One region of the Lysinibacillus sp. NPDC097279 genome, then DNA from elsewhere that is predicted to be linked to it. Evidence: predicted binding sites of a transcription regulator. Region 1 holds the regulator's gene; each other region holds the start of a gene.
What was found. Region 1 encodes CtsR, which represses protease genes until heat stress. Its sites were predicted from a motif close to ATGGTCAATAAAGGTCAAACA; they were not measured.
Positions count from the first base shown of each region.

Region 1 (7,537 bases):
AGTTTGAACCAGCCTTTGTGTTTAAATAATGCTAACATAAATAGTCCAAGTAATAGCATAATACCAAGTACAATAAAGTAGCTGTAGCGCCCATGAAGTTCGGGCATATTATCGAAATTCATGCCGTAAACACCCGCAATAAATGTTAATGGGATAAAAATGGTGGAGACGATTGTCAACATCATCATAATGCCGTTCATACGGCTAGAGGTCATGGCCATATAACTATCGCGCATATCTGCTGTAAGCTCTCGATTAGATTCGACCATTTCTGTAAGCTTTGCTAAATGATCGTGGATATCACCGAAATAAGCTCTTTCCGATTTTTTCAGTGCAAAGCGATATGAGCTAAGTATTCGATACAATAAGTCACGCATTGGTAAAATAGTGCGTCGTAGATGGAGCAAATCACTACGGAATTCAAACACAATTTGCATTGCATTTACATTATTTTGATAAGTCAGTTCATCTTCAAGCGCATTTAAATGATCCTCGATTTTATATACAAGCGGGAAATAACTATCGACTATTTTATCGATTGTTTGATACGTCAGGAAAACGGCGCCTCGTTCCCAATACTTCGGCTGATCTTCTAAAAGCTTCTGAACCTTTTCAATTTCGGTTGTTTCGTTTTTGTGGAAAGTAACAATGAAATGGTCAGAAAGAAAAATATTTAATTCCTCAGCAATTAACGTTTCTTCATTTAATTTGTGAATAACGAAGAAATGATAGTCATCGTAAAAATCGAGTTTTGGTCGCTGTAGACGCATTAAGCAGTCTTCAATTGCAAGTGGATGAAAATGAAAAAATGTATCGAGCAAAAGTTCTTCTTCTGCAGTAGGGCAATTAAAATCTACCCAATACCACTCATAATCGTTTTGCTTAAGGTCTTCAAGTGGAAAGTCCTTAATTAATTGTTGATCTTTCGTCATGGCCATCGTGCGAATCACGGCAATCACCTCATATCTGTTTATCTCGTTTTAAGTACGTAAGAGGAGACATATCACCGTAAGATCATTACCTCATTTACTTATCGTACATTACTATATATTATAGGGATTCAAGTTGCTCTTTATAGCATATCCAACCGCCGAATAGTGTTGTAGCAAAAAACCTCGAAGGCTGTGAAAAACCTGCCTGTTGTAACAGCGTAACAATCGCCTCCTCACGCATAAATGAAAGTGAGCGGATAGATTGCTCCATAGTCGCTATTTCCGAGCTTGAAAGTTTTGTGTGCTGTTGCCAATATGCACGCCATAGGTCAAATTGAAGCTCTGTTTCAGCGGAGTTAAGTTGTCCGTATTTAGAAACAAGAACAAATGGTGCACCAGATTTTAAACGTTGTGCAATTTCTTTTAAGGTAGCAAGTTTCTCCTCGTAGGATTCAATAAAGTGGAGTACTAATATACAGCTCGCCGCATCAAAGTGCATTGCTGGAACCGATGCAGTTAGTATTGTGCCTTGTAGTAGAGAAATATCATTTGGTAATGATTGCAGACGGTTTTCTGCAATTTTCAACATTGCTTCAGACGGATCTATACCGACAAATGACCAATCGGGTCTATGCTCGGCTAACTGTATAATTTCATTACCACTACCTGAGCCTACAACTAAAAAACTTGCTTGCTCTTGCAGTGTGGATTGATAAAAAGCTTTCGTTAAACGTAGCATGGCATCGTAACTTGGTAATGTTCTTCGTATACCCTTTTCATATTCGTTCGCAAGCGTGTTATTAAATTCCATCTAGTATCACATACCTTTCAAAAAAGTTTTAAAAATTTAAGCAGCTTTTGAAACTATTTTGCGTATAGTTCCGTAAATAGAAGTATTAATCATAATGACACACCATAAAGGAAGGTTGATATATATGGAAACAAAATGGTCTAAGGTAATCATACATGCCAGTGCGTTTTTTGCGCCATTTTTAGTGCCGATTTTATTTTTCCTAATTAGTTCTGATGAAGAAGTGAAAAGTTTTTCGGTGCAAGCGCTATTGTTCCAAATCGTGATGGGCATATTGATTGTAATTGCTGGTATCCTATCATTTGTATTAATCGGTTTACCGTTCTTACTAATATTCATCGCTATGGTATACATCGTACCTATTATCGGAATCGTGAAGGCCTTTTCAGATGAACCTTGGCGTTACCCAATTGTTGGTCGCTGGGTATAATTTTTAACGACGCAAGTATATGCTATGAGCATATGCTTGCGTTTTTTCTTTAAGCAAAAAGGGTACATTATAGACAAGAACGAGTAATATTTTTAGCGGACAAGCATTTTCTTAGTAGTCCATGCGCTTTTTTACACACAACTAAAAGCACGTCATGATGAAGGCAATATGTCATATCCATGCGCTTTACACAAATCTTTGTGCGAAATAATTGCAATTATTTTCAAGCGTTTTGTATAATATACTCAAAGATAGTCAAAGATAGTCAAAGTCAGTGAGGTAAGCGAGGTGTATTCTTAAAGTGCGTAATATTTCAGACATCATAGAAGGCTACTTAAAGCAAGTACTTGAATTAGGTGGAGAAGGGCATATTGAAATCAAACGTAGTGAAATTGCTGATAAATTTCAATGTGTGCCCTCACAAATAAATTATGTAATCAATACAAGATTTACAGCCGAGCGGGGTTACCTCGTTGAAAGTAAACGGGGTGGCGGTGGATACATTCGTATTTTACGTGTCCGTGCAAACTCACAAATTGATCTAATAGATGATGTGCTCTTGCAAATTGAAGGAGGAGCCTCGCAAACGGTTGCAGAAGGTTTAGTATATCGTTTAATTGACGAGCAGGTAATTTCAAAGCGAGAAGCGAAATTAATGTTAGCAGCGGTTGATCGTTCGACTTTAGATTTACAACTACCTTTACGGGATAGCATTCGTGCGAAAATTTTGCGAGCGATGTTAACAACCATTAAATATGAAAAGCAAAAATAAAGAGGTGATGGAAATGATTTGCGAACATTGCAAGCAGCGCAATGCAACAGTAACTGTGACACAAGTACAAAGTGGGCAGAAGGTGGAACACCATTATTGCGATGTCTGTGCCTCACAGTTCCATCCGTTCCATGCAGAGTTTAAACAAGAGCCTGTATCGATTCAACAATTATTATCCAACTGGTTTGGCTCACCTACATGGCAAAAAGTCGGTGAAAAACAGCAAGCGCCACCTCAGCAACAAACATGTCCACAATGTGGATTTACGTATAAGCGATTTTTGAAAGAGGGTAAATTCGGTTGCCCTAGTTGTTATGACACATTTAGCGAGCATTTGCCAAAGCTGTTTAATCGAATTCAAGCTGGACCGCAGCATATCGGTAAAATGCCTGGTGCTCAAAACAATGTTTTTGTCATTAAAAAACAGATTGAAGATATTCGGAAACGCATGAAGGATGCGGTGGACGAGGAGCAATTTGAGGAAGCGGCGAAGCTTCGTGACAAGGCAAAAGATCTTGAGCAGCAGCTACAATTCGAAGGTGGTGATGTGTCATGATGATTGAATCGTTTTTAGAGCGTGCTACACCTGCATGGATGGATATGGAGGATGACTATTCAGATATTGTCATTAGTACACGCATCCGCCTTGCTAGAAACTTAGATGGGTTTCGTTTTCCTTTAGTGTTTTCGGAAAACGAGGCTTTACAGGTAGAGCAAGCTGTCACCCACGCAATACAGGACAGTTCCAAGCTTCAAGAAAGATATTCTTACTTTTCTATAAAAGATTTAACAACGTTACAACGACAAATTTTAGTTGAAAAGCATTTAATTAGTCCGCAGCTAGCAAAAAAAGAGCAAGTCGGCGCAATGTTGTTATCTGAGGATGAATCTATTTGTATTATGGTGAACGAAGAAGACCATTTACGCATTCAATGTATGACGGCAAGTTTTCAACTTCAGAAGGCATATGAGCAAGCAAATAAGATTGATCGAGCCCTAGAAGGAGCCTTGCCGTATGCGTTTCGTGATACTTTTGGATATTTAACAAGTTGTCCTACAAATATCGGCACGGGATTACGAGCTTCTGTTATGATGCACCTTCCTGCGCTTACATTGACAGGTCAGATGAACCAAATCATCAATGCAATGACTCGTTTAGGGATGACCGTTAGGGGTATATACGGTGAAGGTAGTGAGAATCTTGGAAATATTTATCAAGTGTCGAATCAGATTACATTAGGAAAAACAGAAGAAGACATTTTAGCAGACATCCAAAGTGTTGCAGAAAAAATTATTCAAAAAGAACGACAAGCAAGAAGTAAGCTAATGGAAAAAGCGGAACTTGCATTAGAAGATCGTGTATACAGAGCTTTAGGAACACTAACGCATGCTCGAATTTTAACAAGTGAAGAAGCTGCTACTTGCATATCGAATGTGCGTTTAGGGGTCGATTTGCAGATGATTGATAATATTAAAGCAACCTCTTTAAACGAGTGTGTTGTCAGCATGCAGCCAGGATTTCTACAGCACTATGCAGGAGAGGTTTTACCGCCTGCTGAGCGAGACAGAGCAAGAGCAAAAATGCTGCGAGAGGCATTATTTTTAGAAGTTAAGAGTAAGCCTATTATAGGGGGAAAAGGAGAGGATTCATATGATGTTTAATCGTTTTACACAACGCGCACAAAAAGTATTACAGCTTGCACAGGAAGAGGCAATTCGTTGGAAGCACGAATCAATAGGAACAGAGCATATTCTTTTAGGGCTTATTCGTGAAGGCGGTGGTATAGCTGCGAAAGCATTAGAAGCCATCGATATTAGCCCTCAAATGATTGAAGCAGGTATTGAAGAGCTAGTCGGTAAAGGAACTGAGGATGTTGGACCAATCGTTCACTACACGCCTCGTGCGAAGAAAGTTATTGAATTATCGGTTGATGAGTCGCGTAAATTAGGTCATTCCTATATTGGCACAGAACATTTACTATTAGCGCTTATTCGTGAAGGCGAAGGGGTAGCTGCTCGTGTCTTAAACAATGCTGGTGTGGGCTTAAACAAAGCTCGTCAGCAAGTATTATTGTTGTTAGGTAATAATGACAATGCACAATCTGGACAACAGGCTACACAGGCTGCAAATACGCCTACATTGGATAGCTTAGCACGTGATTTAACACAGATTGCTCGTGAAGGTTCACTAGACCCTGTTATTGGTCGAAGTAAAGAAATTACCCGTGTAATTGAAGTGCTATCACGTCGTACGAAAAACAACCCTGTGCTTATTGGTGAACCAGGGGTAGGTAAAACGGCAATAGCAGAAGGCTTAGCGCAACAAATTATTAACAACGAGGTACCAGAAATTCTCCGCGACAAACGTGTTATGACGCTTGATATGGGGACAGTTGTTGCGGGTACTAAATATCGTGGTGAATTTGAGGATCGTTTGAAAAAGGTAATGGATGAAATTCGCCAAGCAGGCAATGTCATTTTATTCATTGATGAATTACACACGCTTATCGGTGCAGGTGGGGCAGAAGGTGCCATTGACGCTTCTAACATTTTAAAACCATCTTTAGCACGCGGTGAATTGCAATGTATTGGTGCGACAACATTAGATGAGTACCGCAAATACATTGAAAAAGATGCAGCTTTAGAGCGTCGTTTCCAGCCTATTCAAGTTGATGAGCCGACAGTTGAAGAAGCTATTCAAATTATTCACGGCTTACGTGATCGCTATGAGGCGCATCACCGTGTGAAAATTACAGATGAAGCAATTGAGGCAGCGGCAAAAATGGGTGATCGTTATATTTCAGACCGCTTCCTGCCTGATAAAGCCATCGACTTAATTGATGAGGCTGGTTCAAAAGTACGCTTACGTTCATTCGCAGTGCCACCAAATTTAAAGGCATTGGAAGATAAACTTGAAAATGTGCGCTCTGAGAAAAATGCGGCTGTATCTGGTCAAGAATTTGAAAAGGCTGCGTCTTTAAGAGATACAGAGCAAAAGCTAAAAGACGAAATCGAAACAACGCGTAAAACATGGAAAGAAGAACAAGGTAAAGCCGAATCAAAAGTAACGGTAGACGATGTGGCAGCTGTCGTGTCGATGTGGACGGGAATTCCTGTTGCAAAAATTGCACATGAAGAATCATCTAAACTATTACAGCTTGAGGAAGAATTACACAAACGAGTTGTTGGGCAAGGTGAGGCTGTTGAGGCAATCTCTCGTGCGATTCGACGCGCAAGAGCAGGTTTAAAAGATCCGAAGCGTCCAATTGGTTCATTTATTTTCCTTGGTCCTACAGGGGTCGGAAAAACAGAACTTGCAAGAGCTCTTGCAGAAGTAATGTTTGGTGATGAAGATGCGATGATTCGCGTTGACATGTCCGAATATATGGAGAAACATTCGACTTCACGTTTAGTTGGTTCACCTCCAGGTTATGTAGGATTTGATGATGGTGGTCAGCTGACAGAAAAAGTACGACGTAAACCATATTCTGTTGTGCTACTTGATGAAATTGAAAAAGCTCACCCAGATGTTTTCAATATTTTACTTCAAGTACTTGAAGATGGTCGTTTAACGGATTCTAAAGGACGTGTCGTTGATTTCCGCAATACGGTTGTCATTATGACTTCCAACGTCGGCGCAGATGCGTTAAAGTATCAAAAAAATCTTGGCTTCAGCTTAGGAAGCTCAGAGTCGAAGCACAAAGATATGAAGGGTACAATGCTAGAAGAACTGAAAAAAGCATTCCGTCCAGAATTTTTAAACCGTATCGACGAAATGATTGTGTTCCACTCACTAGAGAAAGAACACTTAAAAGAAATCGTATCAATGATGGCTAAGTCCTTAACAAAACGTCTACAGGAGCAGGATATTACGTTAGAGTTAACCGATGCTGCACTTAATAAAATTGCGGAGGAAGGCTATGATCCTCAATATGGTGCACGTCCATTACGTCGTGCATTGCAAAAACAAGTGGAAGACCGTCTATCGGAAGAACTGCTTAAAGGCAATGTAGAAAAAGGAAACCAAGTTGTAATCGATTATGCGAATGATGAATTCGTTGTTCAGAAAAAAGAGGGCGTTTCAATTTCTAAATAAGCAGGTCGTTTATTGTTAACAAGATGATTTACAAAGACAGCGAGGCCTATAGTGCCAAGCTGTCTTTTTTTATGTAAAATGAATATAAGAACAAATATTCGAGGTGGTACTATGGCGAAGAAAAAAACTAAATTTGTCTGTACGGGTTGTGGTTATGAATCTGCAAAATGGATGGGCCGTTGTCCAGGTTGTGGAGAATGGAATAAGATGGTTGAAGAAGTGGAGGTCGTTGCAAAAGGACCTCGTGGAGCATTCCAACATTCGGCGACAGTCACACAGAAGGCTATACCTATTATACAAGTGGAAGCAGCTGAGGAGTCTCGGGTCGCTACAGAAATGGGCGAGCTCAATCGGGTTTTAGGTGGAGGCATCGTGCCAGGTTCCCTTGTATTAATCGGTGGTGATCCTGGGATTGGGAAATCAACGCTATTATTACAAGTATCAGCGTTGTTATCAAATAAAGGTCACCGTGTGCTGTATATCTCTGGTGAGGAAT
Region 1 covers NZ_JBIWDA010000006.1:61,322-68,858, reverse strand. Annotated here, with positions in the region: gene corA (magnesium/cobalt transporter CorA) at 1-950, opposite strand, end outside; gene ACIQ1H_RS19440 (class I SAM-dependent methyltransferase) at 1,051-1,743, opposite strand; gene ACIQ1H_RS19435 (DUF4870 domain-containing protein) at 1,868-2,173, shown strand; gene ACIQ1H_RS19430 (CtsR family transcriptional regulator) at 2,475-2,945, shown strand; gene ACIQ1H_RS19425 (UvrB/UvrC motif-containing protein) at 2,959-3,501, shown strand; gene mcsB (protein-arginine kinase McsB) at 3,498-4,607, shown strand; gene ACIQ1H_RS19415 (ATP-dependent Clp protease ATP-binding subunit) at 4,597-7,041, shown strand; gene radA (DNA repair protein RadA) at 7,153-7,537, shown strand, end outside.

Region 2 (7,537 bases), on a different contig from region 1:
TGACCAGAAGCCATGTCTGGAATCATCATTGGGATAAAGAATGGACTAACACGTCTTGCCCCACGCTCTTGGAACGTTAAAAATTGGTTTTCGTAAGTTTCCATCCCGCCGATACCAGAGCCAATCCATACGCCTGCACGTGGTGCTAACTCTTCATCGATTGTAAGCTGTGCATCTTCCATCGCCATAATAGACGCTGCTAGTGCATAATGCGTGAAACGGTCCATTTTGCGAGCTTCTTTACGTTCAATATATTTTTCAATATCGAAGTCTTTTACTTCAGCAGCGATTTTGGCAGCAAATAGATCTTTATTTAAGCGTGTTAATTCACCAACGCCTGATTTACCAGCCTTGATATTTGCCCATGTTTCTTCGATGCTATTCCCTAGTGGTGTAACAGCGCCAATTCCTGTAATTACTACTCGTCGTTTACTCATTGTCTTACTCCTCTCAAGCAATTTTCTATGTTATTTTCCCCATCTCATTGCAACGGCACCCCATGTTAAGCCACCGCCAAAACCGACAAGTACTAATAAATCATCATCTTTTATTTTACCTGCTTCAAGCTCTTCAACTAAAGAAATACCAATAGAAGCTGCTGATGTATTACCATATTTATGAATCGTTTTAGACATTTTTTCTGCTGGTAATGCTAAACGTTCACGTGCTGATTCCATAATACGAATGTTCGCTTGATGCGGAATTAAAAAATCAACATCCTCTTTTGTTAAACCAGCTTTATCTAATACATTCACTGCTGATTCACCCATTTGACGTACAGCAAACTTAAATACTTCACGACCGTTCATCGCAATTGTTTCCTGCTGTGTTAAATAAAGATGTTTACCGCCTGTGCCGTCTGCGCCAAGCTCAAATGATAAAATCCCTCTACCTTCTGAGACAGGCCCGACAATGGCAGCACTTGCTCCATCACCGAATAAGACTGCCGTATTACGATCTTCCCAATCAATGACTTTTGACAGCTTTTCAACACCTACTACTAAGACATATTTATAAGCGCTTGATTCTACGAATTGTTTTGCTGTCACTAAGCTATATATAAATCCTGCGCAAGCTGCTGCTTGGTCCATCGCTGCTGCATTTACAGCTCCAATTTGCTCTTGAACCATACATGCTACACTTGGAAATGTTTGATCTTGTGTTACAGTTGCTACTAGTATTAATCCTATTTCTTCAGGTGTAATACCTGCTTTTGCAATAGCATCTTTCGCAGCTGCAACTGCTAAATCTGAAGTTTCTTGATTATCTGCAGCGAAATGACGTTCTTCAATTCCTGTACGAGTTCGAATCCATTCATCCGAAGTGTCCATAATTTTTTCTAAGTCAAAATTCGTAACGACCTTTTCAGGAACGTATCTGCCTAAACCTAAAATACCTGCGTTCATATAGCAACCCCTCTGCTTTCTTACTATCAATTATTAGTAACTGGTCATAATTATAACTCATAATGAAGGAATGGTGCAAGGTGAATTAAAATTTAGTATACCATATTGAAGATAGTCGTCCCATCGACGGTAATAGTCCTAGTATCGCCGAATGAAGTCTCTTAATCGCCGATAAAACTTCTGTTATCGCCATTAGAACTCGCTCCTTCGCTGCTTAAACAATTCCGTTCTGTCAACAAGCTAAAATGTTGTGACAATATTGCCATAAATCACCGCTTGGAATGCGCCACTTTTTGATAAAAGGTTCTTTTTTTTTCGGCTTATGTTATGATATGATAATGTATATGTAATAAAAAAGTTCGGTTGAGGTGAAATTAATGCAATATATCGTAACGTTCATATGGTCATTCTTACTAGTTTCTATGTTAAACTACGTAGTAAGTGCTGTAATTGGAGTACCATTTGATTTCCAAACTGGTGCGATCCTTTCAGTTGTATTCTCTGTACTAATTTTTGTTATTGGCGCAATCATTCCAAACGAGCCAACACCAGAAGCTGCAGACCATCATTAATAAAAATCATAAAAAAAACCTGTCTCGCCTCATGCGAAACAGGTTTTTTTCTATTTATTATTTTTCAACTACACACTGGCCATTTTGCATTTTAATATGCAATGTTTCTCCTGGTAGCACTTCGCCACGCAGTAACTCCTTAGCAACTGCTGTTTCGATATACCGTTGCACAAAGCGTTTTAAAGGACGTGCACCAAACTGTGGATCTGCTCCATGCTCCACAACCCATTCAATTACGTCTTGATCAACATTTAACGTGATTTCCTGCTCAGCTACACGTTTTACAAGCTGCTCAACATATTTCCAAGCAATGGCTGTGAAATGTTCTTCAGATAACGCATGGAACATAATAATATCGTCCATTCGATTTAATAGCTCTGGCTTAAAGTGCTGGCGTAATGCGGCCATAACTAAATCCTCGACTCCAGCATCATCTTCTTGTGCTTCCATTAAATAGCTCGAGCCAATATTAGATGTTAAAATAATTACGGTATTTGTAAAGTTCACCATTCGTCCCTGACTATCTGTAATGCGACCATCATCTAAAATTTGCAATAAAATGTTCGCTACATCAGGATGAGCTTTTTCAATTTCATCAAGTAATACGACAGCATACGGATTACGACGAACGGCTTCCGTTAATTGACCTCCTTCTTCATAGCCAATGTAGCCTGGAGGTGCACCAACGAGACGAGATACGCTATGTTTCTCCATATACTCACTCATATCAATACGAATAAAATGCTCCTCAGAATCGAACAGCTGGGCAGCAAGTGCCTTAGCGAGCTCAGTTTTACCTACACCTGTTGGCCCTAGGAATAAGAAACTACCAATTGGGCGATGTGGGTCTTTAATGCCAGCTCGCGCGCGCCATACGGCTTCTGTAACAAGCTGAACAGCATTATCCTGCCCCACAACACGTTCATGTAATGTATCTTTTAAACGCAGTAATTTTTCACGTTCGCCTTCCACTAACTTAGTGACAGGAATACCAGTCCAACGAGATACAATTGAAGCAATCTCATCAGAAGTAACTTCCTCACGCAAAATACGTGTCTCACTACCTTTTTCTAAATGTTTTTCCATCTCTTGAAGCTCTTTTTCAAGGGCAGGAATTTTCCCATGTCGTAATTCAGCTGCTTTATTTAAATCATATTTACTTTCCGCTTCATCTAGATCACGACGGTATTTATCCAGTAATTCACGTTTTTTCTGGATGCCTTGCAATGCTTCTTTCTCTGCTTCCCATTGTTTACGCATACCTTCTGATGAATCTTTAAGTTTTGTTAACTCTTCTTGTAATTGCTCCAGACGTTTTTTACTAGCTTCATCTTTTTCCTTACGTAATGCTTGTTCTTCAATCTCTAATTGCATTATTCGACGAGTCACCGCATCTAATTCTTGTGGCATTGAATCGATTTCTGTACGGATCATTGCACATGCCTCATCTATTAAATCAATCGCTTTATCTGGTAAAAAACGCTCTGTAATATAGCGATTTGAAAGCTCAGCAGCCGCTACAATTGCCCGATCATGAATACGAACCGCATGATGCAGTTCAAAGCGTTCTTTTAAGCCACGTAATATAGAAACGGTATCTTCAATAGATGGTTCACGAACAAGCACTTGTTGGAAGCGACGTTCTAAAGCGGGATCTTTTTCAATATACATACGATATTCGTCTAGTGTAGTAGCACCTATACAGTGAAGCTCACCACGTGCAAGCATCGGTTTTAACATATTGCCAGCATCCATTGCTCCATCTGTTTTACCAGCACCAACAATCGTATGGATTTCATCGATAAATAAAATAATGCGCCCTTCAGATTCTTTCACTTCTTTTAATACGCCTTTTAATCGTTCTTCAAATTGACCACGATAACTTGCACCCGCTATTAATGCGCTCATATCAAGCTCGTACAATACGCACTCTTTTAATCCTTCTGGAACATCACCTTTTACAATACGTTGTGCTAACCCTTCGACAATGGCTGTTTTACCTACCCCTGGTTCACCGATTAACACTGGGTTATTTTTCGTTTTTCGTGTTAAAATTCGAATGACATTGCGAATTTCTTCATCACGTCCAATTACAGGGTCCATTTTGCCGTTTTTTACTTCTTCTACTAAGTTACGACCAAATTGCTCTAATGGTTTTTTATCATCAGTTTGTTGAAATTGCATTGTAGCACTCCTCTTCTCTTTTTATATCTTTACCCTAATTTAATTTCAATTAAAAGTTTGACCTTTTTTGACTAACTTTATTTTACAACAATCGACAAACCGTAGCAAAAAAAAAGCTCAAAAATTTTTTACTGAAAAATGGAAAATTACGTTATAATAGTGGTATGTTTCGTTGTTTTAATATATCGAAATGATTATCGTCATCCTTTTGTAATACAGGTAATTTCTATTACAAAAAGAAAGAGATGTGTTTGATATATGGTACTAATGGATAATATCCAAGAGAAAATGCATGCACTTTTTCAAAACAATGGTGTTTTTATTAAAGTGAATAAAGATAGTAAAATTTTCTTAGAAGGGGAACGAGCTAAAGAGATTTATTATATTAAAACAGGTGCTATTTCGATTAGCCAGGAAACCGAGAGTGGCAAGGAATTAACAATTCGAATTTGCGGTCCTGATAGTATAATTGGTGAAGGCTCATTATTTTGTAACCTTACTTATTTTTCGATGACAGCTAAAGTTTTAGAAACTTCAACGTTGTATGTGTTAAGTCGTAAATCATTAGAGCATCTATTAGTGGAGCAGCCACATTTAATGGTAGAGTATATGAAATGGTTGCAAACAGAAAATTTAAAATATCAAAGCCGATTACGTGATTTAGTGTTAAATGGTAAAAAAGGTGCTTTATTTTCAACATTAATTCGCCTTTCAAATACTTATGGCAAACCATTAGAAAATGAGTCCATTTTTATCGATTTTCCATTAACGAATTCAGAAATTGCGAATTTATGTGCTACAAGTAGAGAAATGATTAACCGTATGTTGAACGATCTAAAAAAGCATCACATTCTATCCTTCGAAAAAGGTTATATTACGATTCTTGATTTACAATATTTAAAAAATGAAATTGCCTGTGAAAATTGCCCATTACAAATTTGCCGTATAGACTGATTTATTAACGATAACGCGTCGTATGTAGGCCATTTGCGATTTCATTTTGACTACTTAACCTTCAGTGAGCTTAAGTAAAAAATAAATAAAAAATCCCCGCTTACAGTTATGTGCAAGCAGGGATTTTTTATTCATCTCGTTAGAATGCCAACTACTAACGGACACCTAATGCCATTTTCGCATAGCGAGACATTTTATCTTTAGACCATGGTGGATTCCATACAATATTTACATTTGTACTTTTCACCTCTGGTAGTTCACTCATAGCTGTATTTACTTGGTCAACAATAACTGGTCCCATTGGACAGCCCATTGACGTTAGTGTCATTGTAACTGTTGCTAACCCCTCGTCATCTAAATCTACATCATATACTAAACCTAAGTTGACGATATCAATTCCAAGCTCAGGGTCGATTACGTTTTCTAATGCACTTAACATGCTGTCTTTCATATCTTGATCCATCTGTATTTCTCCTTTCGTCACAGTGTTAACTTAATCATAGCAGATGCTTCTTATTATGCCAAATGCTGTGCAAGCCAATCAGTTGCCGCTAGCATACCTGTACGTGTTACAGTATGACCAGCATGTTTATCTGCAATAAATTTTAAGTTGCTCGGATTTTCATCGTAGTATGCACGTAATGATAAATAAAAGTCATACGTATCATTAAAAGGAACGGTTTTATCATGCTCACCATGCCAAAAGAATACTGGGCGGCCAGCGAATTGTTCTGGTGTTAAACTGATATCATATTTTGCGAGAAGTTCGTTCGTTTTTTGTACTTCTTGTTCAGACATCGGAAATTTCACACCGCTTTTAGCCATTTGTTGCAATTGATAGGCACCTAATTTAATAAAACCTGGGCCACCCATACATATTGCTGCCGTTTGAACCCAATCATAACGTTTTAGACAGCCAGATGTAACGATTGCACCCATCGAAGTGCCAGCCACACCAATTTTATTGTTAGCTAGTAATTGCTTATTCTTTAATTCTTTATATAATTGCTCTACTTCATGAATAGAATTTAAAACGATATCCCAAAAATGTAGATTCATTTGAGTCTCTGTTAATCCTTCACTGCGATCACCATGAAGTTTTGCATCTGGTAATAGGACACGCACCCCTTTATTTACTAACTGGTATGCATAATGTAAGTTATGTTCTTTTGCGCTCATAAAGCCGTGTAAGAAAATTACTACGGGGGTATTTTCATTCATATTATCTGTCGATATATGTAACAAAGGAATTTGTCCCCAAATTTCATTCTTTACTAACATTCTTGTCACTCCCAACTTTTGTCTAACCTTTTTTATGTTAGCAAACTTTTTTCAATGTGACAAAATTTTGACGTATGGATTACAAAGAGATACTATTCAAACATATAGGAAAGGGGCAACACGCAATGAAACCGCATTTAATCGTTTTAGATTTAGACGGTACGTTATTGACGGACCAACAACAAATTTCTTTAAAAACTAAAAAAACATTATTGCAGGCTAAGGAACAAGGGCATCAAGTGATGATTGCCACAGGTCGTCCTTACCGTGCAAGTGACATTTACTATCATGAGCTTGGTTTAACAACACCTATTGTTAATTTTAATGGTGCTTATGTCCACCATCCTAAAAATGCTGCTTGGCAAACAATGCATACACCGATTGACTTAAACGTTGTACGAGAGGTTGTCGATTCGGTAAATAGCTATGAATATGAAAATATTATCGCTGAAGTAAAGGATGACATATATGTGCATACAGAGGATGATCGGATACTAAACATTTTTAACATGGGGAATCCCAAAATTACGCTCGGTGATATTTCGACAAATCTATTAGTTAATCCCACGAGTCTACTAATTCAAGCTAACGAAACTAACTCAATGATTATACGTGACCATTTACAAGAAGTTCATGCGGAAGTGATTGAGCATCGTCGTTGGGGTGCTCCGCTTCACATTATTGAAATTGTCCGTCGTGGCTTAAATAAAGCTGTCGGAATTTCACATGTAGCTAAAGATTTAGGTATTCCGCGTGAGCGTATTATCGCCTTTGGTGATGAGGACAATGATCTAGAAATGATTGATTATGCTGGTATTGGCGTCGCTATGGGGAACGGAATCGCTAGCTTAAAAAACATTGCCAATGAAATTACAACGACGAATAACGATGATGGCATTGCTAAAATACTGATTGAGCGCTTAAAATTATCATAGATAAGTAGCTATTTCCATTTTTTCAGCCATTTAAAATTTGGACGAAGTATAGCATTACTAATAAATATAATTTTTTAGGAGGTTAAGATGATGAAAATTTTTACTGATAGTGGATGTGACTTACCGAAGTCTTACTACGAAGAGAATGATGTCATTCTACTTCCACTACGAGTACAAGTAAATAACAACGAATATGATGATGTCC
Region 2 covers NZ_JBIWDA010000008.1:38,543-46,079, reverse strand. Annotated here, with positions in the region: gene fabF (beta-ketoacyl-ACP synthase II) at 1-437, opposite strand, end outside; gene ACIQ1H_RS20895 (beta-ketoacyl-ACP synthase III) at 468-1,406, opposite strand; gene ACIQ1H_RS20890 (YjzD family protein) at 1,784-1,978, shown strand; gene ACIQ1H_RS20885 (ATP-dependent Clp protease ATP-binding subunit) at 2,036-4,162, opposite strand; gene ACIQ1H_RS20880 (Crp/Fnr family transcriptional regulator) at 4,421-5,116, shown strand; gene ACIQ1H_RS20875 (metal-sulfur cluster assembly factor) at 5,271-5,579, opposite strand; gene ACIQ1H_RS20870 (serine aminopeptidase domain-containing protein) at 5,633-6,397, opposite strand; gene ACIQ1H_RS20865 (Cof-type HAD-IIB family hydrolase) at 6,523-7,332, shown strand; gene ACIQ1H_RS20860 (DegV family protein) at 7,423-7,537, shown strand, end outside.
Region 2: a site for CtsR is predicted at 4,217-4,237, ahead of ACIQ1H_RS20885 (ATP-dependent Clp protease ATP-binding subunit). Genes of this name have one in related genera too.

Region 3 (7,537 bases), on a different contig from region 1:
TTTCTACGACTACAAGTAATCGACTAAGTGCGCCGTTTAACGCATCATTTGCACTCGCTTGTTCTTCGGGTGTTTGTGCATTGCCCATTTGTGCACGCGCCTCCGTAATGCTAGTAATGACTTCTTGCTCGTGATTAGCGTACCCTTTTACAGATTCCACTAAATTCGGAATTAAATCGTAACGGCGTTGTAGCTGATTTTCGACTTGAGCCCACTTCGAGTCAACATTTTCCTCAGCGGTTACAAGACTATTATATTTTGGAATAAATAGTAAAGCTAATACAGCTAAAATAATAACGATTATCCCTACTGGTCCAAGTATTTTTTTCAATTTTTTATCCTCCTTAACTTTCTTTTGTTATACCTCTAATGTGTTGCAAAAAAACATCGCTATGCTAAATATATGCAAACGGATTTATATCGTATGAAATAGTACTTGCAAGGCATACTAACTACTGCAACAAACTAAACCATTCAGGAGGCGTTTTTTTTGTCACAATCTTTTTATAATGAACAAAACAATGCAACAACACCTAACCAACAACAAAGCCTAAATCATGGTGGCCATGAAGTTATGGACATGCATGAAACGATTGGCGAAATAATCGCTGGACTAAACCTATCCATTATTTTACGTCCACAAGTAAAAGACCCAGAACTACTTAGCATTTTAGATAATCAATATAATTTCACACTCGGAATGTACAATACGATTGTGGAATCATTTAAAACAGGGCATGATCCTTCTGTTCCAACTGGTCGCTATGAAATGCAGACAGGGAACAACTTCCAATATGGCATTAAGCCTTCTCAGCCGAAAAAGCCTATGCAAAATGCAAGTGAGATCAATGATGAAGTCATTTCAGGCTTCTTACTTGGTGCACATAAAGGTTCAGCTAAATGTATGACTGCAGCGGCAACTGAAACAACAAATCCAGTTGTGCGTCGCGTAGTTGCTGATAGTATTCCCAACTGCATCGAGATGGCATACGAAGTATCTATTTACCAAAATAAGCATGGCTATTATCAAGTGCCACAATACACGCAACAAGATATGCGTGCAATGCTTGATGCCTATGCGACAACTACAAATCCCCTCCATTAAATACAAAAAAACCATTCATCGCTTATGCGTTGAATGGTTTTTCCCATTTTTTTATAAAACTTTTCCTAAAAAGGCTTTTGTCCGCTCATTTTTCGGGTTACCAAAGAGTTCTTCTGGTGTTCCTTCTTCTACGATATAGCCACCATCCATAAACACAACACGATCTCCAACTTCTCGTGCAAAGCCCATTTCATGTGTCACGACAATCATTGTCATTCCTTCAATCGCTAGATTTTTCATAACATCTAATACTTCTTTCACCATTTCTGGATCTAATGCGGAAGTTGGCTCATCAAATAAAATAGCTTTAGGTTTCATCGCTAATGCTCTTGCAATCGCTACACGTTGCTGTTGTCCACCTGAAAGTTGCTCAGGATAATTGTAAGCCTTACTATCTAGCCCGACCTTTTGCAGTAACTCATGCCCTAGTTTCTCTGCATCTGCACGGTTCATTTTGCGAATTTGCATTGGTGCCATTGTTACATTATCAATGACATTCATGTGAGGGAACAAATTAAATTGTTGGAATACCATTCCGACCTCTGCTCGAATAGCATTGATATTCGTTTTTGGTCCATTTACCTTCACATTCTCTATATAAATTGCACCATCTGTCACTTCTTCTAGCATATTTATGCAACGTAAAAAAGTACTTTTTCCTGATCCTGAAGGTCCAATAACACAGACAACTTGCTTTTCATGTATTTCATAATCAATGCCCTTTAATACTTCCAGTTTTCCGAAGTATTTGTGTAAGTTTTCAATTCTAATCATCTTGCTTCTCTCCCTTCCGCTTTACGAGGGATATAGCTGTTGCTGAATCGTTTTTCAATAAACGCGACTACCTTTGTCACAACATATGTTAAAACTAAGTATAGCAATGCGGCTACAATATAAGGTTCCCAGAAACGGAAGCTCGCACCTGCCACAACTTTACTTGCATATAAAATATCTGGCGCTGCAATAACCGTTACTAAAGATGAGTCTTTTAATAATGCAATAAATTCATTGCCAAGTGGTGGAATCATTCGTCTGAAAGCCTGTGGTAAAATAACTTTTTTCATCGCTTGATTGTGTGTTAGGCCAAGAGAACGCGCTGCCTCCATTTGTCCTTTATCAATGCTTTGAATTCCCGCACGGAATATTTCTGCATTATAGGCTGCACAGTTTAATACAAGCGCAGTTATACCTGACACCATATATCCTAATGAATGGCCAAAAATCGTTGGAATCACCGCTAAATGAATTAATAAAATTTGCACTAGCATTGGTGTCCCACGGAATAAATCGACATATAGTTTACATGGCCAGTAAATAAACTTATTTTTAGATACTTTCCCTAAACCTAATAGTAAGCCTAAAATTATACCACCAAAATAACCACTGAGTGTTAAGATGATTGTTATACCAATACCACGGATAAACATATCACGGTAGTTCCAAACTATGTCCCAGCGTAAATCAAAGATGTCCATTAGAACCCCTACTTTCCCTATCAATTTCTCTATTAAATACGCTAATAAATCAAATGAGCCGCTAGCATGATTAGGCTAACGGCATCATCCATTACTTAAAGTCCTTACCAGTAATTTCTTTTAATTTACCATTGTCTTTAATTTTTTGTAGACCTTCATTCAATAGGTTTAATAATTCCGTATTACCTTTTTTCACCATAAAGCCGTAGTATTCTTTTTCAAATGCATCATCTTCAACTACTTTAAGTTTTGCTTTTGGGTTAGCTTTAATATATTCATAAATAACTGCATTATCACCAATTGTTGCATCAACGTTCCCATTTAACATTTCTTGAATAGCAACAGGTTGGCTTTCAAATGCCATAATGTTTGTGCTTGCATCACCTTGTAATTTTTTTGCAGCCATATGACCAGTGGCATTTATTTGCACTGAAATCTTTTTATCTTTTAAATCTGCTAATGACGTAATATCTGAATCCTCTTTAACTACGATTAATAATTGAGATTCATAGTATGGCTCTGTAAAATCAAATGACGCCTTACGTTCTTCATTAATCGTAATCCCCGATGCACCGATGTGTGTTTCACCATTTTTAATTGTTTGGAATACAGGTTCCCACCCGATGTTTTCCCATTCCACTTTAAAGCCCATTTCATCTGCAATCGCTTGCAAAATATCGACATCTAATCCTACAATATTCCCTTTATCGTCAATCGACTCAAATGGTGCAAAAGTAGCCTCTGTACCTACCTTATAAACTTTGTCCTTACCGCCACCATCAGAAACTGCGTCACCAGAAGATGCATCTTCTTTTGCACCACAGCCTACTAGTACTAGCGTAAATGCTGCTACAACCATTAATAACGTCCAAAAACGTTTTTTCATAGTTTTTCCCCCTATACGATTAATATTTTCCGACTAATTCAATTTTATCAATTCGGAAATGTTAGACTATTAGGTCAATTATAGTGTCAATAGAGGGGATATACAATACGATTTCGTATAAAAGTGATTATTTTTTCATAATAATTAATTTTATAATACAAAACGTAGAGAAATTATGTAATAAAAACAATATCTATGTCTGAAAATGTATACTTATGCAATATTAAGATGATTTTTATGCTAAATTTAGATATTTTTGACCACAAAAAAAGAATCCCCTCAGATAGGATTCTTCTTTTGTGCTAGCAATGCTAGCTTCACGATCAGTATGTTCACTAAAAAACTTTTTGGAGTTATTGCTTTTGATGGTTTAGAAAGGAATCATAATGGGAATAATGCCTACGGGACAGATTTCCACCATATTCCTCTCTTTCTCCATTAAGCAGGCTGCTAAGCAACTTAATAGGAGAATCGAGCTATAAAAGTAAATCAATTCATCAGTAGATGGCGCCCTCGGAGGGAATCGAACCCCCAGTGCAAGAACCGGAATCTTACGTGTTATCCATTACACCACGAGGGCAATTGAACATAAAAAAAAAGTACTCACTCTTAGGCTTTACGGTAAAGCATCATGTAGATAACCCTCATTGTAGAAGCATACCTGCAAAATAGTGTACTGTACTTTAACTTACGACCTTTCCATTATACAAACCTATTGTCCACAATTCAACTATTATTTAAAATTTTTATTAGGGATTTTATTTCTTAATATCAGCGTTAATATTTGACCTTCCCTGACTATAATGTGTATGATAAGGTTACAACTGAAATATAATGGATGATTTCAGTAAAAGTATTCGAATTTAGCTTTTTAAGGAGGATTTAACATGAATTTAATTCCTACAGTTATTGAACAAACAAGTCGTGGTGAGCGTGCTTATGACATTTATTCACGACTACTAAAAGACCGTATTATCCTATTAGGAAGTGCAATTGATGACAACGTTGCAAACTCAATCGTTGCGCAGCTTCTATTTTTAGAAGCAGAAGATCCAGATAAAGACATTTCTCTTTACATTAACTCACCAGGTGGTTCTATTACAGCTGGTATGGCAATCTACGATACAATGCAATTCATCAAGCCAAAAGTACAAACAATTTGTATTGGTATGGCTGCATCAATGGGTGCGTTCCTACTTGCTGCTGGTGAACCTGGTAAACGCTATGCGTTACCAAATGCAGAAGTAATGATTCACCAACCACTTGGCGGTGCACAAGGTCAAGCGACTGAAATTGAAATTGCTGCAAAACGCATTTTATTCCTTCGTGAAAAATTAAATGGTATTTTATCTGAACGTACTGGTCAGCCACTAGAAGTCATCTCACGAGATACTGATCGTGATAACTTCATGACAGCTGAACGTGCTAAAGAGTACGGCTTAATCGACCACATTTTTGTACGTAACGAACGTTAATTAGAAAAACCCGCTAAGTCCAGATGACTTAGCGGGTTTTTTATGTGTGTCAGGCACTTAAACAATTCCGAATCTTTCGAATTGCACTAGTGACTGGCACTCATAGCCCGCGGAAAGCAACGGCGATGATGCTAAAAACCCTCTAAGTCCAGGTGACTTAGAGGGTTTTTTATTTAGTCTTCTTTTTCAATAAGAGCAGCTAATGATGTAACCGCTTGCTCTGCATCGCTACCTTCACTGCTTAAAACAACCTTCGTACCTTTAGCAATCGCTAAGCTCATTACACCCATAATGGATTTGGCATTTACTTTTTTCTCATCTTTTTCAAGAAAAATATCAGCACTAAAACGATTTGCTTCCTGTACAAACAAAGCCGCTTGTCTAGCTTGAAGTCCTAATTTTAATTTTACCTGGACTGTTTTCTCAGTCATTCGCAATTCTCTCCTTCACTACCGTTCGTCTCTTAGTTTTATATTACCGCACTTTACAGCAGAAGAACAATAAGCGATTGCACTTGCTTTCTGTCTTTTGTATGAAAGCTTAACCGCCTATTTTTTCACCTCTTCTTAGTGCATCTGCTATTTCATCTATTTTACGCAATCGATGATTAACGCCTGATTTGCTAACCGTTCCACTTGATACCATTTCACCAAGTTCTTTTAACGTCACATCTTGATATTCCACACGTAAGCGTGCAATTTCACGAAGCTTTTCAGGCAACTGATCCAGCCCTACTGAATTTTCAATAAAGCGAATATTTTCTACCTGGCGCAGTGCAGCACCGATTGTTTTATTCAAGTTTGCTGTTTCACAGTTTACAATACGATTAACACTATTTCGCATATCGCGTAGTATGCGAACATCTTCAAATTTCATCATCGCTTGATGAGCTCCGACAATGTTTAAAAAATCGGAAATCTTTTCCGCTTCTTTTAAGTATGTCACAAAGCCCTTCTTTCGTTCAATTGTTTTTGCATTTAACTCAAATTCATTCATTAAATCCATTAATGCTTCACCGTGTTCTTTATACAAAGAATAAATTTCTAAGTGATAGGCAGACGTTTCTGGGTTATTTACCGAGCCACCTGCTAAAAATGCTCCACGTAAGTAAGCTCTTTTATGGCCACTCTTTTTTATAAGCTCTTTAGAAATTGTGTGATTGAATTGGAAATCATCCGATATTATCGCTAAATCAATAAGTAACTCCCGCGCCCCTTCTCGCACACGACATATATACACGTTATTTTTTTTCAAACGCATTTTCTTACGTACAAGTAGCTCTACGTTATATGGATACAACTTCTTCATAATAGTGTAAAGCCTTCTTGCAATCGCAGCATTTTCGGTTTGTACGTCTAAACTAAGTTGCTTGTTTGCAAAAGATAATGAACCATTCATACGAATTAATGCAGATACTTCTGCTTTCATACAATAATCGTCCGCTTCTACTTGCGTCAGCTCTTTTTTCGTTTCTGAAGCAAATGACATATTACGCCCTCCTTTCGACCTTTATTTCTATGTATATGTTCATCTTACCATATACAACAAGCATTCTTTAGGACTCTATTGTTGGCTTCCTTACTTTTTCGGTAAGATTTTTGCATAATCCACAAGCCATTGTGCCACATTTGCAGCATTATGGCGCACTGTCCCATCTGGTCGAATGGTTGCAATATCACGTTTAATAACCTCTAATCCCATACTTTCAAGCTTTCCAACATCAAATGTTACGGGTTCCGCACATTCTTCTTTATAAAGCTCTTTAACAGGATGTGGAAGTTGTTCATCATTTACTAAAATAGCATCAATAAAGGAATGTCCAACATGCTTGTGAATTGCCTCAACATGGTCACCTGCTGTATAAGAAATGGTCTCCCCTTTTTGGGTCATTAAATTACATACATAAATTTTTCGTCCCTTTGCTCTAACTACAGCTTCTCCAATTTCTTTTACTAGCAAATTAGGAATAATACTTGTATATAAGCTACCAGGTCCTATTAAAATATAGTCAGCACGATTAATTGCGCGTATTGCTTCTGGTAACGGCTGCACATTTTCAGGCACTAAAAAAACGCGGTCAATGCGCTTTCCAGCAGTAGGAATTTTCGACTCACCTTGAATTACTGCCCCATCTTCTAGTTCGGCATTTAAAGTAATTTTTTTATTAGCAGCTGGAATTACTCGACCATGTACTTTTAAAACTTTTCCCATTTCGCTAATAGCATGGCTAAAATCTCCAGTAATATCGGTTAAGGCCGTTAACATTAAATTGCCAAGAGAATGACCATTTAAATCTTCTGATACGGAAAAACGATATTGAAACATTTGCTCAACGAGTGGTTCCACATCCGATAATGCCGCAATGACATTACGAACATCACCAGGCGGGGGGATATCATAATCATCACGTAAACGTCCTGAGGAACCACCATCATCCGCAACTGTTACGATTGCAGTGATATCAAACGGGTGATGCTTTAAACCACGTAGTAACGTAGAAAGGCCAGTACCACCACCTATTACAACTAGCCTTGTATGCTTTTTCCCCATTCACTCAATCCTTTCTTCGATTGATGTCACGGTGCGATATCACAGC
Region 3 covers NZ_JBIWDA010000004.1:261,519-269,055, forward strand. Annotated here, with positions in the region: gene ACIQ1H_RS17205 (LemA family protein) at 1-331, opposite strand, end outside; gene ACIQ1H_RS17210 (spore coat protein) at 491-1,105, shown strand; gene ACIQ1H_RS17215 (amino acid ABC transporter ATP-binding protein) at 1,157-1,879, opposite strand; gene ACIQ1H_RS17220 (amino acid ABC transporter permease) at 1,876-2,580, opposite strand; gene ACIQ1H_RS17225 (basic amino acid ABC transporter substrate-binding protein) at 2,672-3,466, opposite strand; tRNA gene ACIQ1H_RS17230 (tRNA-Arg) at 3,972-4,046, opposite strand; gene clpP (ATP-dependent Clp endopeptidase proteolytic subunit ClpP) at 4,354-4,941, shown strand; gene ACIQ1H_RS17240 (HPr family phosphocarrier protein) at 5,115-5,372, opposite strand; gene whiA (DNA-binding protein WhiA) at 5,482-6,429, opposite strand; gene ACIQ1H_RS17250 (gluconeogenesis factor YvcK family protein) at 6,520-7,491, opposite strand; gene rapZ (RNase adapter RapZ) at 7,496-7,537, opposite strand, start outside.
Region 3: a site for CtsR is predicted at 4,248-4,268, ahead of clpP (ATP-dependent Clp endopeptidase proteolytic subunit ClpP). Genes of this name have one in related genera too.